Regions from separate parts of the Rhizobium sp. B21/90 genome, predicted to be linked through region 1. Evidence: predicted binding sites of a transcription regulator. Region 1 holds the regulator's gene; each other region holds the start of a gene.
What was found. The regulator HrcA, encoded in region 1, represses chaperone genes, less so after heat shock. The targets are predictions, from matches to a motif close to GTTAGCACTCNCNNNNNGNGAGTGCTAAC.
Positions count from the first base shown of each region.

Region 1 (5,778 bases):
GCCGCGAAAGCGCTCGGCCTCGACGCTCGATGGATTGGCTTCAAGCGTAATTTCGATCCCATCCGGCACGTGCCAATGGGTGGCAATGCCGTCGAGAATGGTGCCGACCGTTTCCGGCGTCATCAGCGATGGCGTGCCGCCGCCGAGAAAGATGCTGGTGACCGTCTTCGCGCCGCTGATCTGGCGCATCGATGCCATTTCCCTAAGAAAGGCGGCCGTAAAGCGCGGCTGGTCGACCGCCTGATGACGGACATGGCTGTTGAAGTCGCAATAGGGGCATTTGGCGGCACAGAACGGCCAATGCACGTAGACACCAAAACCGGGCTCGCCGGTATCGGGCAGGAGAGGGGCGTCACGCAAAAGCGCGCTATGCGAATCGACAATGTTCACCGGACGATCCTACGCTTCCAGCCCGGTTTCGACAAAGCGCTTGAAGGCGCGTGCCCGGTGCGACAGTGCTTCCGGGTCACCGGGCTTCCAGCCGTGCTTTTCCTGCGCCGTCATTTCGCCGAATGTCGCGTCATAGCCTGATGGCTGGAAGATCGGATCGTAGCCGAAGCCGGCCTCGCCACGCGGCGGCCAGACGATCGTGCCCTCGACTTCGCCGCGGAAAAGCTCGGTGTGTCCATCCGGCCAGGCGAGGCAGAGCACGCTGACGAAATGCGCGCTGCGCTTGTCCGCCGTCGTTGCGCCAACCTTCTGCAGGGCCGTCTCGACCTTCTGCATCGCCATCGCAAAATCGCGGCTGCCGTCGGCTGTTTCGGCCCAGTTGGCGGTGTAGACGCCGGGATCGCCGCCGAGCGCATCGATCACCAGGCCGCTGTCGTCGGAGAGCGCCGGAAGGCCGGAGGTCTTGGCCGATGCCAGAGCCTTGATGCGGGCATTTTCCTCAAATGTCGTGCCGGTTTCGTCGGGTTCGATGAAGCCAAGTTCGGCAGCAGATTTGGCAACAAACCCCATCGGGCCGATCAGGTCGGCGATTTCGCGGATCTTGCCGGCATTATGGCTGGCAACGACGATGGTCTTTGTTTCGAGCTTGCGCATGCACTATTCCTGTCAGATCGCCCAGAGGCCGGGTTCGGCGCATTCCAGACTGTTGCCCGCGGGGTCGCGGAAGTAAATCGACCGCGCTCCGTTCGGCCAGAGAAAATCGGCTTCGATGGCGACGGCAGCGGCTGTCAGGCTTTGGACCATCCCGTCAAGCTGGTCGGCAGCGACGCGAAAGCATGCATGTCCGCTTCCTGCTGTCCCGTGGGATGGCACCGGCAAGGCCCCCGCCGGCGCAGGCTTTACCGTTTCCGCGCGATTGAAGATCAAAAGCACGCCGGGTCCGCAGCGAAAGAAGACATGCCGATCACCCTGACGGGTAATCCTGGGCAATCCCAGGATCGTCCCGTAAAAGCTATCCGCCTCGTCGAGATCGTCCACGTAGAGCGCCGTTTCGAGAATGCCGTCTATTGCAACGGGCATCTGGTATCTCCGTCGATCAGCCGATCGCCTGCTTTTGCATCGCGACGAGCTCGGTGCAGCCATTCTTGGCGAGGCCGAGTAGCGTCAGGAATTCTTCTTCCGAGAATGGCTTGCCTTCGGCCGTGCCCTGGATCTCGACTATACCGCCGGAGCCAGTCATTACGAAGTTGGCGTCCGTCTCAGCCGAGGAATCCTCGAGGTAGTCGAGGTCGATGACCGGCTGGCTGGCAAAGATACCGCAGGAAATGGCAGCGACGTGATCCTTGAGGACCCGGTCGAGCTTGATCATGCTGCGGCCTTCCATCCACTTGAGGCAGTCGTGCAGCGCGATCCAGGCGCCGGTGATCGACGCGGTACGGGTCCCGCCATCCGCCTGGATGACATCGCAGTCGAGGCTGATCTGGCGTTCGCCGAGGGCCTGCAGATCGACAACGGCACGCAGCGAGCGGCCGATCAGGCGCTGGATTTCCTGAGTGCGACCGCTCTGCTTGCCGCTGGCGGCCTCGCGCTTCATACGTTCGCCAGTGGCGCGGGGCAGCATGCCGTATTCGGCGGTCACCCAGCCCTTGCCACTGTTGCGCAGCCATGGCGGTGTCTTTTCTTCAAGACTTGCCGTCACCAGAACATGGGTATCGCCGAACTTGACCAGGCACGAGCCTTCGGCGTGCTTGGAGAAGTTGCGCTCGAACGAGACCTTGCGCATCTGGTCGGTTTTTCTGCCTGAAGGCCGCATGTTATACTCCTGATGGTGTTGCACCGCTTCTACGATTGACGGCCCGCTTTTGCAAAGAAAAAGCGGCCTGCGCCGGCCGGCCGCCGATGATGGCATTTTCCTTTGTCATTGCGGGATGAGCAGCTATACTTGGAAAGGATCAATGTAGGGGCACCACGGCGAAATGGGATTTTTGACATCGTCGATTTCGGACGCCGTTTCGGCACTCGACGAAAGATCGAAGGAAGTTTTTCGTCGCATCGTCGAAAGCTACCTCGAGCATGGCGAGCCGCTCGGTTCGCGCAGCCTGTCGAAACTGCTCCCGATTTCGCTCTCGCCAGCCTCCATCCGCAACGTGATGAGCGATCTCGAAGAGCTCGGCCTTATCTATTCGCCGCATATCAGCGCCGGCCGGCTGCCGACCCAGATCGGCCTGCGGTTCTTCGTGGACGGTTTCATGCAGGTCGGCGATCTCTCGGCCGAAGACCGCGCCACGATCGACCGGCAGATCCGCGGCAGCAACCGCGACCAGCCGATGCAGTCGGTAATGTCGGGAGCCAGCCAGATGCTCTCGGGCATTTCGCGCGGTGCCGGTATCGTCATCACCAACAAGAGCGATCCGGTCCTGAAGCATGTCGAATTCATCCGCCTGGAGCCGACCAAGGCGCTGGCCGTGCTCGTCGGAGACCACGATCAGGTGGAAAACCGGATCATCGAGCTACCCGCCGGCATCACGTCGTCGCAGTTGACGGAGGCGGCCAATTTTCTGAACGCCCACATGACCGGTCAGACGCTGCCGACGTTGCGCAAGCAGCTCCAGACCCTGAAGAACGACGTGCGCCACGAACTCGACGTGCTTTCGCAGGATCTGGTCGAGCGTGGCATTGCTGTCTGGTCCGGCGACGACGACGCCAGCAAGCCGGGACAACTCATCGTCCGCGGCCGTGCCAATCTGCTGGATGGCCTCGCCGATGCGGCAGATCTCGACCGGCTGCGCATGCTCTTCGATGATCTAGAAAAGAAGGACAGCCTGATCGAACTGCTCGATCTGGCTGAAACCGGCCCGGGCGTGCGCATTTTCATCGGTTCTGAAAACAAGCTGTTTTCGCTGTCAGGCTCGTCGCTGATCGTTGCGCCGTACCGCGACGGCGACGATAAGATCGTTGGTGCCGTCGGCGTTATTGGCCCGACGCGACTGAACTACGCCAAGATCGTGCCGATGGTCGATTATACCGCCCAGCTGATTTCACGCCTTTCGCGCAACGGATTGTAGCGCCTCCCCATTCAATCGCGGCGATTGCCGGCAAATCGCCGCTTCTTCATCGGCAAGCCTTGATTTTTCGAAGTCAAACCTCGATATCGGGCACATCCTAGAGACCACGCAATTCGGAGACCGTCATGATCGTCGACACGACCAATGATACACACGACGCAACGCCCAACGAGAACCTCGAAGAGTTCGCGCCTGATGTGGACGATGCTGCCGAGACAGCGCCGTCGGAGCCGGATCCCGTCGAGGTCCTGAAGGGCGAAAATGCCGAGCTTCGTGACCGCTACCTGCGGCTTGCTGCAGAGATGGACAACCTGCGTCGTCGCACCGAGCGGGAAGTCAAGGATGCCAAATCCTATTCCGTCGCAGGCTTTGCGCGCGATATGCTGGCTGTCTCGGACAACTTGCGCCGCGCTATCGATGCTATCCCGGCCGACGTCCGCGAAAATGCCGATGCGGGCCTGTCGACGCTGATCGAAGGCGTCGAGATGACCGAACGCTCGATGCTGTCCACCCTCGAGCGCCATGGCGTCCGCAAGCTCGAGCCGGTCGGCCAGAAATTCGATCCGAATTTCCACCAGGCAATGTTTGAGATCCCCAACACGGAAGTGCCGAACAACACTGTCGTGCAGGTCGTACAGGATGGCTACAGCATCGGCGAACGCATCTTGCGCCCGGCAATGGTAGGCGTCGCCAAGGGGGGTCCGAAGGCCGTAGATGTGGAAGTCGGCGCCAACAGCCCGTTCGACGAAAAAGACGCCTGATTTGCAGCAGCCTGAATGCCAGATTTCAATGGCAATTGGCTGCTTTCCAGTCCTTCTCATCCCCGCCCTCGCGGCGGGGATCGACAATGCCTTTAGGCGACGCGGGCATCTCTTGCCATCTCAACGCTCTACAACCGCGCAGCTGCACGATTGCTTATGGCCTGTGGCAGGCAAAAAACTGAGGTTGGGATGCGCCTACCGAGATGCATTTCAGCCGTAGGGATTGGCGCGAGCCTTTGGTTCAGGCCCGCGCAGTTTTGCGCGGCACGAGAAACGTCACGCCGCGTTAGAGGCCTGTTCCTCGTTGAGGAACGCGTAGATCGCCGAGGCTGATTCGGTGGCCCTGAGCTTGGCGACGAGATCCTGGTCTCGCAGCACGCGGGCGATGCGCGAAAGCGCCTTCAAATGGTCGGCGCCGGCGCCCTCGGGTGCAAGCAGCAGGAAGACGAGATCGACCGGCTGGTCGTCCAGCGCTTCGAAGTCGACGGCTGAATCCAGCCGCGCGAAGACGCCGGTGATGGTCTTGACGCTTGGCAGCTTGCCGTGCGGGATGGCAATGCCATTGCCCACGCCCGTTGAACCGAGACGTTCACGCTGCAAGATTACTTCGAAGATATCCCGTTCCGACAGTCCCGTCAGCTTGGCGGCCTTGGCCGCCATTTCCTGAAGCAACTGTTTCTTGGAATTTGCCTTCAAGGCAGGGATGATCGCATCTTGCTGCAGCAAATCTGCCAAAGCCATTCTTTTTTCCTCGTGTGCCGGGATGCTCCCGAAGAGCGGCGGCGGAACCGCCGCTCTCCGTGCTGTCTCAGCCCTTGATGCTGGCTGCGTCTATCCAGCCGATGTTGCCGTCATGACGACGATAGACGATGTTCAGTTCCTTGCCGGTGCTCCGAAACATCAGCACCGGTTCGTCGGTCATGTCGAGCGCCATAACGGCCGACGCAACCGACATCGTCTTCAATTGCTTCGAGCTCTCGGCGATGATTGCGGGCGCGAAATCCTCGGCGACCTCATGGTCTTCATCCGGCATGCCGTCCATCACGGTGTAAGCGACTTCACCAAAAGCATCGTCTGCCGGATTGGTAGCGTGGTGATCCTTCAGGCGGCGCTTGTAGCGGCGCAGGCGCTTCTCGATCCGCTGCTGTGCGGCATCGAAGGCCAACTGCGGATCCATCGCTTCGCCGGCCGCGTGCAGGATGACGCCGCTGTCGAGATGAAGCTTGCAATCCGCCGCGAAGCGCGAGCTGGACTTTTGCACCGTGACCTGCCCCGAATACCCTCCGTCAAAGTATTTGGTGACTGCCATATCGATCTGCTCTTCGATCCGCTGACGGAAGGATTCGCCGATTTCCATATGTTTACCGGATACACGCACACTCATGGAGTTTCCCTTTTTGTAGTGGTTGCGCCTGTCAGCTTACGCCAAGCGTCCTTCTCATCCAAGCACTTCGCACGATCTTTGACAAAAAGCCTGGGTCGCCGACATGCGCTTAAAAGCGAGATTCCTGTGTGTGGTGATGCCTTGCACCGATTGCGGCGGGCTTCTAGCGCTGCCGCAT
Region 1 is NZ_CP072162.1:3,580,071-3,585,848, reverse strand. Features, by position in the region: gene hemW (radical SAM family heme chaperone HemW) at 1-384, opposite strand, end outside; gene rdgB (RdgB/HAM1 family non-canonical purine NTP pyrophosphatase) at 400-1,044, opposite strand; gene J5278_RS17385 (VOC family protein) at 1,057-1,470, opposite strand; gene rph (ribonuclease PH) at 1,487-2,203, opposite strand; gene hrcA (heat-inducible transcriptional repressor HrcA) at 2,367-3,455, shown strand; gene grpE (nucleotide exchange factor GrpE) at 3,581-4,216, shown strand; gene ptsN (PTS IIA-like nitrogen regulatory protein PtsN) at 4,493-4,957, opposite strand; gene hpf (ribosome hibernation-promoting factor, HPF/YfiA family) at 5,025-5,600, opposite strand.

Region 2 (5,778 bases), 340 kb from region 1:
GCCTTCCAGAAATTGCGGGTGAAGAGGTTGGCCGCACCGATGCTCATGACGGCAGCCGGCACCAGCGCACCGATGGCGATCGCTGCGAAGGCAAAGCCCGTGAACCAGCTCGGAAACAGCGACTGGAACAGCGCCGGCACCACTTCGTTCGGGCTTGAGACCGTGAGATGGGCGGCATGCGCCATGTAGCCGAGCAGCGCCAGGAGGCCGAGCAGCAGCGTGTAGGCTGGCAGCAGCACGGCATTCTTGCGGATGGTGTTGCCGCTGTTGGAGGCGAAGATGCCGGTCAGTGTGTGCGGATACATGAAGGCGGCAAGTGCCGAGCCGAGCGCAAGGCTGGCATAGGCGACATACTGATTGCTGCCGAGCAACAGGCTGCCGGACCCCTTGGCTTGGAAATCGGCGTCGGCTGCGGCAAAGACGCTGGCGTAGCCGCCGAGCTTCATCGGAATGGCGGCGACCGCGACGATCACCACGATATAGATCATGATGTCCTTGACGAAGGCGATCAGCGCCGGCGCACGAAGACCGGACGAGTAGGTGTAGACCGCAAGGATGATGAAGGCGATGGCGAGCGGCAGTTCGCCGTGCAGGCCGAGCGCCTTGAGCACGACGGTCATGCCCACCAGCTGCAATGCGATATATGGCATGGTGGCGATGACGCCGGTGATCGCCACGGCCAGCTCCAGGCCGCGCGAGCCGTACTGGCCGTGCACGACATCGCCGGCGGTGACATAGCCATGGTCCTTGGCGCGCTTCCAGAGAACAGGCATGACCATGAAGACGAAGGGATAGACGACGATCGTATAGGGTAGCGCGAAGAAGCCGTAGGCGCCGACGGCATAGACCAGCGCCGGCACTGCTATGATCGTGTAGGCGGTGTAGAAATCGCCGCCGACGAGGAACCAGGTGATCCAGGTGCCGAAATTACGGCCGCCGAGGCCCCATTCGTCAATATGGGCCAGTGTCTCCGGCTTGCGCCAACGGGCGGCGACAAAGCCCATGATGGTGACCAGCGCGAAGAAGAACAGGAAGACGGCGAGCGCCGTTGGATTGATATCAGTCGTCATGGCGCGTGCTCCGGTAAGCGATGTATGTCAGCAGAGCCGTGAGCGGCACCCAGAGAAGCTGGTACCAGTAGAAGAACGGAAACCCGAACAGCACCGGATCGCGAAAATTGTAGAACGGCACCCAGAGGAGCCCGATGTAGGGAATGACGAGCAGCCAGAGGGCTGCCTTTCCGGAACGTTTGTCCATGATGAGCAGTGCCTTTCGGACATTTTAGCGCGGCGATTCCGCTTCTAGAATGCCCAAGACATAAACGCTAAGCTTGGCTGCGCAAGCAATTTTGCCTTACAAACCCCACAATTCGATTGCGCGGCGCAGCATCAGGAATTGAGGATGCGGTCGAGTTCGCCGAGAGGTGCGACGCCTGACAGCAACGCCCGCGCCTCGGCCTCGTCGTTGCGCATCTGGGCGATCAGCGGCTCCAGTCCGTCGAACTTCAGTTCGGGCCTCAGATAGCCAAAAAACGACACCGAGCAGTGCTGCCCGTAGAGATCGCCGCTGAAATCGAACAAAAAGGTTTCGAGCAGCGGCGCGCCGTTTTCTGTCACAGTCGGGCGGCGTCCGTAGCTGGCGACGCCATCGTAGATAACACGGTCGGCAGTGCGGAAGCGCACGGCATAGATGCCGTTGCGCAGTTCGGTTTCCGGTGGCAGCCGCATGTTGGCCGTGGGATAGCCGAGCGTGCGCCCGAGTTTTTCGCCTCCTATGACGTCGGCTTCCACGAGGTAGCGATAGCCGAGCAGACCGGCGGCCTCGGACATTTCACCGTCCACCAGCAATGCGCGGATACGGCTCGAGGACACCACCTCGGCATTCTCGTCGCGAAAGGCGTCGATCAACGTCACCCCGAAACCATGGCGACTGCCGGCGTTCATCAGGAAGGCCGGACCGCCTTCGCGGCCGTGGCCAAAATGGAAATCGAAGCCGGTGACGACTTCGGAGGCGCCGAGCCAGTCGATCAGGATCGTGCTGACGAACTCGTCTGCAGAGCGTTGCGAAAATTCGCGATCGAACGGATATTCGATGGCGGCGTCAAAGCCGAGCGCCTCAAGGATGCGCGCCTTCAGCGGCGCAGGCGTGAGACGGAAGACAGGCTCGTCCGGGCGGAACACCGAGCGGGGATGCGGCTCGAATGTCAGCACCAGTGCCGGAACGCCGCGTGCCCTGGCAATCTCCAGCGCCCGATCCAGCACCGACCGGTGGCCACGGTGGACGCCGTCGAAATTGCCGATGGCGATCACGCCACCGCGCAGGTGCGCCGGCAGTTGTTCACGGGTCTCGTTTCGATGAAAAACGGTCATAGCGTCAATATCCAGACTGTTTCAGGCGAGCGTCGGCATCCACCATGTCGGTGACGCCTGCTCCCTGTCCAGGAAGGCATGCAGGATTGCTTCATCCGCCTTGCCGTCAATCGTGTATTCGCCGGCATGGATCCCCTGGCTGATATAGAGCAAGTCCAGACCATAGCCGAGTGCGCCCCGCACGTCCGTCGGCATCCCATCGCCGATGGCGACAACACGCGACAGATCGAAATCGCCGCGCACCTCGCGGGCGGCCGCAAGGCTCGCCTCATAGATCGGCCGGTGCGGCTTGCCGGCAACGCGGGTCTGGCCGCCCATCTGGTTGTAATAGGCAGCCATGGCGCCGGCGCACGGGATCATCCTGTGGCCGCGCTCGACGATTAGATCCGGATTGGCGCAGATCATCGGCACGTTGCGAGCCGCGAAGGCCTTCAGCATGTCGGTATAGTCTTCCGGGGTCTCGGTCTCGTCGTCGAAAAAGCCGGTGCAGACCACCGACTGCGCTTCGTCAGCGGAAACACGGTCCACACCAAGGCCCTCGATCAGGGCGACATCGCGGTCCGGGCCGAGCAGAAACACCGACTTCGGACCCTCGGCGATTAGCGTGCGCGTGACGTCGCCGGATGTGACGATACGGTCATAGGCACCGTCCGAAACGCCGATGGTCCGCAACTGCTCGACGACCTGCGGCGAGATACGCGGGGAATTGGTGATCAGCACCACGGTCTGGCCTCGCCCACGGGCAGCCTCCAGCGCCGCCGAAGCATCTGCATTGGCCACGACGCCGTTGTGAAGTACGCCCCAGACGTCGCACAGGACGACGTCATAGGCGCTGGTGAGGTCGCGGAGGCTATCGATACGCTTGGCCATGCCGTTGTTCTTCCGGTAAAAGACGTTGCGGCTGACATCGCAAACCAGCTTCAAGATTACAAGTCTGAAAAAGCACCGCTCGCCCGGGACGCCGAATTGCCGCAGTCGCATGGCGGATGCGCTTGCATGGCCAGCAACGGGTTCGTGCAATTCTGGCCGGGGTCACAATTCCGGTACAAAAATTCACTATCGCTGTTATTGACTCCCGCGACCGCCGTCCCTAAATGCAGGTCGTTAGCACTCGCCGAGGCTGAGTGCCAACACTACCCATACGGATCCCCCGTGGTCCGTGAATGTCATTCGATCGAGGGATTAGACAATGGCAACCACCAATTTCCGCCCGCTGCACGACCGCGTCGTCGTACGCCGCGTCGAATCTGAAGCCAAGACAAAGGGCGGCATCATCATTCCTGACACCGCCAAGGAAAAGCCGCAGGAAGGCGAAATCGTCGCTGTCGGCACCGGCGTTCGTGACGACAAGGGCACGATCATTCCTTTGGACGTCAAGGCTGGCGACCGCATCCTGTTCGGCAAGTGGTCGGGCACTGAAGTCAAGCTCGACGGCGAAGACCTTCTCATCATGAAGGAAGCCGACATCATGGGGATCATCGGCTGATCCAGCCGGTTTTCTTCGTCAACAATTCCATAAAACCAATTGGGCATCAGCCCGGGAGTTTTTAACATGGCAGCTAAAGAAATTAAGTTCGGCCGTACTGCGCGCGAAAAAATGCTGCGCGGCGTCGACATCCTCGCTGACGCAGTAAAGGTCACGCTCGGTCCTAAGGGCCGCAACGTCATCATCGACAAGTCCTTCGGCGCTCCGCGCATCACCAAGGACGGTGTTTCTGTCGCCAAGGAAATCGAGCTCGAAGACAAGTTCGAAAACATGGGCGCCCAGATGGTCCGCGAAGTTGCTTCGAAGACCAACGACATCGCCGGCGACGGCACCACGACTGCAACCGTTCTGGCCCAGGCCATCGTCCGCGAAGGCGGCAAGGCTGTTGCTGCCGGCATGAACCCGATGGACCTGAAGCGCGGCATCGATCTCGCCGTTGCCGAAGTCGTCAAGGACATCGTATCCAAGGCAAAGAAGATCAGCACTTCGGACGAAGTGGCCCAGGTCGGCACGATCTCTGCCAACGGCGAAAAGGAAATCGGCCAGTACATCGCTGAAGCGATGCAGAAGGTCGGCAATGAAGGCGTCATCACGGTTGAAGAAGCCAAGACCGCCGAAACCGAACTCGAAGTCGTCGAAGGCATGCAGTTCGACCGCGGCTACCTCTCGCCTTACTTCGTGACCAATCCAGAAAAGATGGTTGCCGAACTGGAAGACGCTTACATTCTCCTTCACGAGAAGAAGCTCTCCAACCTGCAGGCAATGCTGCCTGTTCTCGAAGCTGTCGTTCAGACCGGCAAGCCGCTCCTCATCATCTCTGAAGACGTCGAAGGCGAAGCTCTTGCAACGCTCGTCGTCAACAAGCTGCGCGGCGGCCTGAAGATTGCTGCTGTCAAGGCTCCTGGCTTCGGCGATCGCCGCAAGGCAATGCTCGAAGACATCGCCATCCTGACGGGCGGCACTGTGATCTCCGAAGACATCGGCATCAAGCTCGAGTCGGTTACGCTCGAAATGCTCGGCCGCGCCAAGAAGATCTCGATCACCAAGGAAAACACGACGATCGTCGACGGTTCGGGCCAGAAGTCCGACATCGAAGGCCGCGTCGCGCAGATCAAGGCTCAGATCGAAGAAACCACGTCTGACTACGACCGCGAAAAGCTGCAGGAACGTCTTGCCAAGCTCGCTGGCGGCGTTGCCGTCATCCGCGTTGGCGGTGCGACCGAAGTTGAAGTCAAGGAAAAGAAGGACCGTATCGACGACGCGCTGAACGCAACGCGCGCTGCCGTACAGGAAGGCATCGTCCCCGGCGGCGGTACCGCACTTCTGCGCGCATCTGTCGTCCTCAACATCAAGGGCGCCAACGACGACCAGACGGCCGGCATCAACATCATCCGCAAGGCTCTGCAGTCGCTGGTTCGCCAGATCGCAGAAAATGCTGGTGACGAAGGCTCGATCATCGTCGGCAAGATCCTCGAAAGCAACACCGACAACTACGGCTACAATGCCCAGACCGGCGAATATGGCGACATGATCGCCATGGGTATCGTCGATCCGGTCAAGGTTGTCCGTACGGCTCTGCAGAACGCAGCCTCGGTTGCCTCGCTGCTGATCACCACCGAAGCCATGATTGCTGAAGCTCCTAAGAAGGACTCCGGCGCCGGCATGGGCGGCGGAATGGGCGGCGGCATGGGCGGCATGGGCGGCATGGACATGATGTGATCCTTCGGATCACCGCACTATCGAGAGGGCGGCCTTCGGGTCGCCCTTTTTTGTCCGCCGCCTCGGGACGACGCAGAAGAATACCGTGCGATTCTCCCATAGATTGCATCCCGGCAATTCCTCTGATCCCGTCTCCGCAAAGTTAGCTCGGTGCTGTCGACAAAATCACGGGCTCTGGTCCCCGGACTAGAGTGCGCCCGAGAC
Region 2 is NZ_CP072162.1:3,240,409-3,246,186, forward strand. Features, by position in the region: gene mctP (monocarboxylate uptake permease MctP) at 1-1,070, opposite strand, end outside; gene J5278_RS15700 (DUF3311 domain-containing protein) at 1,060-1,257, opposite strand; gene J5278_RS15705 (bifunctional riboflavin kinase/FAD synthetase) at 1,389-2,369, opposite strand; gene J5278_RS15710 (TIGR01459 family HAD-type hydrolase) at 2,391-3,239, opposite strand; gene groES (co-chaperone GroES) at 3,559-3,855, shown strand; gene groL (chaperonin GroEL) at 3,922-5,574, shown strand.
Region 2: a site for HrcA is predicted at 3,473-3,501, ahead of groES (co-chaperone GroES). Genes of this name have one in related genera too.

Region 3 (5,778 bases), on a different replicon from region 1:
CTCAGCCTCTAATTGCGTCAGCGCGACAGCGGTAATCGCAATAGGGGTGCCGCCATATGCATCTTCTCACCGCCAATAGCGATCCGATTTTCGCAAATCGCAGGTTTTCGTTTACTCCATCGATTGGGAGATCCGCTAATATCAGAGGTGGCTTCAATTTCCATTTGAGAGTGATCCCCAAACCTCCGCAGCCGTTGAGGTCGGAAGCTTTGACTTCAAGACCACGCAAGGCTAGTCCCGGCCAGCCGCTTAGCATTTACTCTATTTTATCACGAACGAGCCGAGCATCACCTACGAGATGGCCAATCTTTTGCGGGCGCGGGCGAGGCTGTTCGGAAACCGCCGCGCAAGTCAAAGTGCAGCAAATCTGCGCACTTACACCATATGTCCGCGCAACTGTGTGTGAAGCGATATACGCGTGTTCGCCGCAATATTGTCGGCTGCAAGATTCACCCATGTTGCCCCGCGCAACCGTTCAGGCCTTGCAAATAATCGGCGCTGTTGCATGTTCGCTCTGACTGGAGGAAATCATGGCCCAGCTTGCGCACCCCGTTCCCGACCCATGCCTGCCCGGGCAGGAGAGTGTCTGGTCTTTCCCAAGGCCAAGCATCGCCCAGCCGGCGCGCAATCACCTGAAAATCATTTACAACGGCCACGTTCTTGCAGAGACCACTGCCGCCGTGCGCACAATTGAAACAAGTCATCCGCCAACCTATTATTTTCCGGCCGCGGACGTCGATCTCTCGTTGCTTCGCGAAAGCAGCAGCAGGTCGATCTGCGAGTGGAAAGGACAGGCACGCTATTTTGATATCGTTTCTGGCGACAGAATAAGCCGGAACGCGGCTTGGGCCTATCCGCATCCCACGACATCCTTTGCCTTGATCAAGGATTTTATTGCCTTTTATCCGCGACCCATGGACCTATGCCTGGTAGATGGCGAGGCCGTCGTGCCACAGGCCGGGATGTTCTACGGCGGATGGATCACTTCAGCCGTGGCCGGCCCGTTTAAAGGCCCCCCTGGGACCGAGCGCTGGTAAATGAGTTCAGATTTCGTCAAGGATTTGGATTTTTGCTATCCACGCATTTCGGGCCGAGACCTTGTATGCTCTGTCGGGCAGCTTCTATCAACCTCGGGATTGAAAGGCAGTCCCTAGAAGAAGCACCTATGTAGCCGCCAGTAAAAGGGCGTTGTCATTTCGAACAGTGCGGCGCAATATGTTGTCTTCCCGTGTCGAAGGTCATGAGCATGAGGGTTTGTATCTACAAGACCGATGAAGCTCCCGACCTTACGATGTTTCTTCGTGAGGGATACGCGATGCCCTGCACAGAAGAGAGCAGCTGGACGCAGTTAAAGACCATCACAAGGGGCGAAGTCAGTGATGAATTTCTGGCACAGATGCAGCGCACCGGTCACTGTGTAGTTAGGCTTAGTCAAGTCTCGTCAAGCGATCGCACCGGTCTGACGCCAAACAAGAACCAGAGGAAGGCTAGCATCTATCATCTGGGCAGCCTTCCATCGTTTTTCCGTAGAATGCTGCATAGCTGACGATTCAACTCCCGTTGCACATGTTCCTGGCTTCTCAGGCCACTTGTCCGAATCTGGTCAAGGCCACTCAATAGGGTATATTTCAGCGGACAAACCTTCCGCGCAGATTACCAGTCTTCGGTGCCGCAATATGTGAAAGCGCTTCGCTCCAGTATTTTTAGCAAGCCTCCAACGATCCCTCATTCCGAAAGGGCAGTTGTGCGCTTCGGCGTTTCGCTGATCTAAGGTAGCCCTTTCATCTTTAATGGGCTTGTTTACCCATGAAATCTGTTTCGGTACGCGTTAGGGCCAACGCCGACGTGCCGCAGAAAGGCACGTCTCATGGTCCCGGTCGTGCCGAAGCCGCACCGCGTCGCGGCTCGCATCACGCTCGCACCACCCTCCAGAAGCCGGCGCGCGTTCTTGACGCGGAACGTCTCGATACTCTGCGCCGGCGTGCGGCCGGTACATTTTTGATAGCGCCGCGAAAAAGACCGAAGGCTCATGGCTGCTTGATCGGCCAGCACGCCTAGCAGGTCGCGGAAATAGCGCCGATTTTTCCGCCGATCCTGGCTAGACGGCTCGAAGACAGGCCGTGATGAGGCTTTTTCAGCGGCCGTTGTCGGCCCATTTTGTCGTCATCCGCCTGGTTCGGCGGATTCCGGGCGCGATTAGGCTGTCGCCAGCAGCTTTGGCAGCCTCACCAGATTATAAGCGGTGGCTGTCAGTGTGAACATCCAGCCGACGCGATCCTTTCCACGATGGCGGGTCTTACGCATTCCGCCGCTGGTCTTGGCCCAAGCGAACACTTCCTCGATACGCTTGCGAATGCGCTGACTGACAGCGTAGCCAGGGTGATGGGTGGTGCGACCGTCGATGGCCGAGCGTCGGTTCGTCGTGTTTTGGGCGACGTGTGGCGTCACCTTTGCGTCCCGCAAGGCAGCAACGAAATCGGCCGTATCGTAGGCTTTGTCTGCAGCCAATGTGATGCGATGACGACCATCCATGCGGCCCACCATATCCAGTGCCGCCTCGCGCTCGGCGGTTCCGGTCGCATGGGTCAGCGTGGCGTCAACAACCAAACCATTGCGGTTTTCCATGGTGACGTGGCCCATGTGGCAAAGCCTGGCCGCCTGGCCACGGGCCTTCTTATAAAGCCTGGCGTCCGGGTCGGTGGTCGATGCGTGGGTTGCGTTGCTGCGCTTCTCGCCGTGGAAATCGCGCTCAGAGTTGCGGCCTTTGGCTTCTGGCGGCTGTTTCTCTTCAGCGCCAGAGCCGCTGCCGTCGGTGTCGCCACCATCTGTGTCGTCCTTGGGCTTGAAGCTCTTCATGCTGGCCCAGGCTTCGATCAAGGTGCCGTCCACCGAGAAGTGGTCGTCTGACAGCAATGCTTTCACCCGCGGCTGGCTCAGCAACGCGGCCAGAAACTTGGCGGCGATATCGCCAGCCAAGAGCCGCTCACGGTTCTTGGTGAACACGGTGACGTCCCAGATCGGCGCGTCCATCGACAAGCCGACGAACCAGCGGAACAGCAGATTGTAGTCCATCTGCTCCATGAGCTGACGCTCCGAGCGGATCGTGTAAAAGGCCTGCAACAACAGAGCGCGCAGCAGCTTCTCCGGCGGGATCGACGGACGGCCGATCGCTGAATACATCGCCTCGAAATCCGGCGACAAAACTTCCAGCGCCTCGTCTACAATCGCGCGGATCGCCCGCAGCGGATGGCTTGTCGGAACCCGGGCTTCGCAGCTCACATAAGAAAACAAACCCGCCGTCTGGATATCATTACCGCGCATGTCCTGCTCCTGCCGACCAATCACTCAGGCATGGAATCATGGCAGTCCGTTCACAGCAAGGGCCTTTTTCCGCATCCTGCTAGAGACAGATTATGGTCGAGACATTTGGTCATGCTGTCTCACCCCGACGTCGACGTCTGTGCAGCAGCTAACCTTCCGCGCAGTGAGAATGATCGCTGGCACTCCCAGTCAGAGAGTGCTACGCCCTTTTCAAGGGGCAGCCATTTGGCGACGATCCCGGTGAAGGAATCCAAAAATGGCTGATACGAATTTTCGTCCGCTGCACGACCGCGTCGTTGTGCGCCGTGTTGAGGCTGAAGCCAAGACAAAGGGCGGCATCATCATTCCTGACACCGCCATGGAAAAGCCGCAGGAAGGCGAAATCGTCGCTGTCGGCAGCGGCACGCGCGACGATAAGGGCATGCTCATTGCGCTCGACGTCAAGTCCGGCGACCGCATTCTGTTCGGCAAGTGGTCCGGCACCGAAGTTAAGCTCAACGGCGAAGACCTTCTCATCATGAAGGAAGCCGACATCATGGGCGTCATCGGCTGATCTGAGCCGCTTTCTTTTTTCATTTCCTTTTCAAAGACCATTGAGCGATACGCTCGGGAGTTTCTTCCTATGGCTGCTAAACAAATTAAATTCGGTCGCGACGCACGCGAAAAAATGCTGCGCGGCGTCGACATCCTCGCTGACACAGTAAAGGTCACGCTCGGTCCTAAGGGCCGCAACGTCATCATCGACAAATCCTATGGTTCACCGCGCATCACTAAGGATGGCGTAACGGTTGCCAAGGAAATCGAACTCGAAGACAAGTTCGAAAACATGGGCGCCCAGATGGTCCGCGAAGTTGCTTCGAAGACCAACGACATCGCCGGCGACGGCACGACGACTGCAACCGTTCTGGCCCAGGCCATCGTCCGCGAAGGCGGCAAGGCTGTTGCTGCCGGCATGAACCCGATGGACCTGAAGCGCGGCATCGATCTCGCCGTTGCCGAAGTCGTCAAGGACATCGTATCCAAGGCAAAGAAGATCAGCACTTCGGACGAAGTGGCCCAGGTCGGCACGATCTCTGCCAACGGCGAAAAGGAAATCGGCCAGTACATCGCTGAAGCGATGCAGAAGGTCGGCAATGAAGGCGTCATCACGGTTGAAGAAGCCAAGACCGCCGAAACTGAACTCGAAGTCGTCGAAGGCATGCAGTTCGACCGCGGCTACCTCTCGCCTTACTTCGTGACCAACCCTGAAAAGATGGTTGCCGAACTGGAAGACGCTTACATTCTCCTCCACGAGAAGAAGCTCTCCAACCTGCAGGCAATGCTGCCTGTTCTCGAAGCTGTCGTTCAGACCGGCAAGCCGCTCCTCATCATCTCTGAAGACGTCGAAGGCGAAGCTCTTGCAACGCTCGTCGTCAACAAGCTGCGCGGCGGCCTGAAGATTGCTGCTGTCAAGGCTCCTGGCTTCGGCGATCGCCGCAAGGCAATGCTCGAAGACATCGCCATCCTGACGGGCGGCACTGTGATCTCCGAAGACATCGGCATCAAGCTCGAGTCGGTTACGCTCGAAATGCTCGGCCGCGCCAAGAAGATCTCGATCACCAAGGAAAACACGACGATCGTCGACGGTTCGGGCCAGAAGTCCGACATCGAAGGCCGCGTCGCGCAGATCAAGGCCCAGATCGAAGAAACCACGTCTGATTACGACCGCGAAAAGCTGCAGGAACGTCTTGCCAAGCTCGCTGGCGGCGTTGCCGTCATCCGCGTTGGCGGTGCGACCGAAGTTGAAGTCAAGGAAAAGAAGGACCGTATCGACGACGCGCTGAACGCAACGCGCGCTGCCGTACAGGAAGGCATCGTCCCCGGCGGCGGTACCGCACTTCTGCGCGCATCTGTCGTCCTCAACATCAAGGGCGCCAACGACGACCAGACGGCCGGCATCAACATCATCCGCAAGGCTCTGCAGTCGCTGGTTCGCCAGATCGCAGAAAATGCTGGTGACGAAGGCTCGATCATCGTTGGCAAGATCCTCGAAAGCAACACCGACAACTACGGCTACAACGCCCAGACCGGCGAATATGGCGACATGATCGCCATGGGTATCGTCGACCCGGTCAAGGTTGTCCGTACGGCTCTGCAGAACGCAGCCTCGGTTGCCTCGCTGCTGATCACCACCGAAGCCATGATTGCTGAAGCACCGAAGAAGGATTCTGCCAGCGGCAGCATGCCAGATATGGGCGGAATGATGTAATCATTCGATCGGTTAGATAGTGGGACCCCAAGGGAGAGACATGGAGACATGCTCTCTCCCTTTATTTTGAGCGATACAGGTCGATGTGTGAGACGCCGCTGAATAGCCAAGCCTGTTGAAACGGGAGAAGTGAGATTGCACTGCGTGCCCCTTCGACATGCTCAGAAGGTTTAAACCCGCAACCGGGCGAACCCAGATCAATTCGGATG
Region 3 is NZ_CP072163.1:1,593,305-1,599,082, forward strand. Features, by position in the region: gene J5278_RS25350 (DUF427 domain-containing protein) at 531-1,037, shown strand; gene J5278_RS25355 (helix-turn-helix domain-containing protein) at 1,801-2,031, opposite strand; gene J5278_RS25360 (IS5 family transposase) at 2,197-3,321, opposite strand; gene J5278_RS25365 (co-chaperone GroES) at 3,578-3,874, shown strand; gene groL (chaperonin GroEL) at 3,944-5,569, shown strand.
Region 3: a site for HrcA is predicted at 3,497-3,525, ahead of J5278_RS25365 (co-chaperone GroES). Genes of this name have one in related genera too.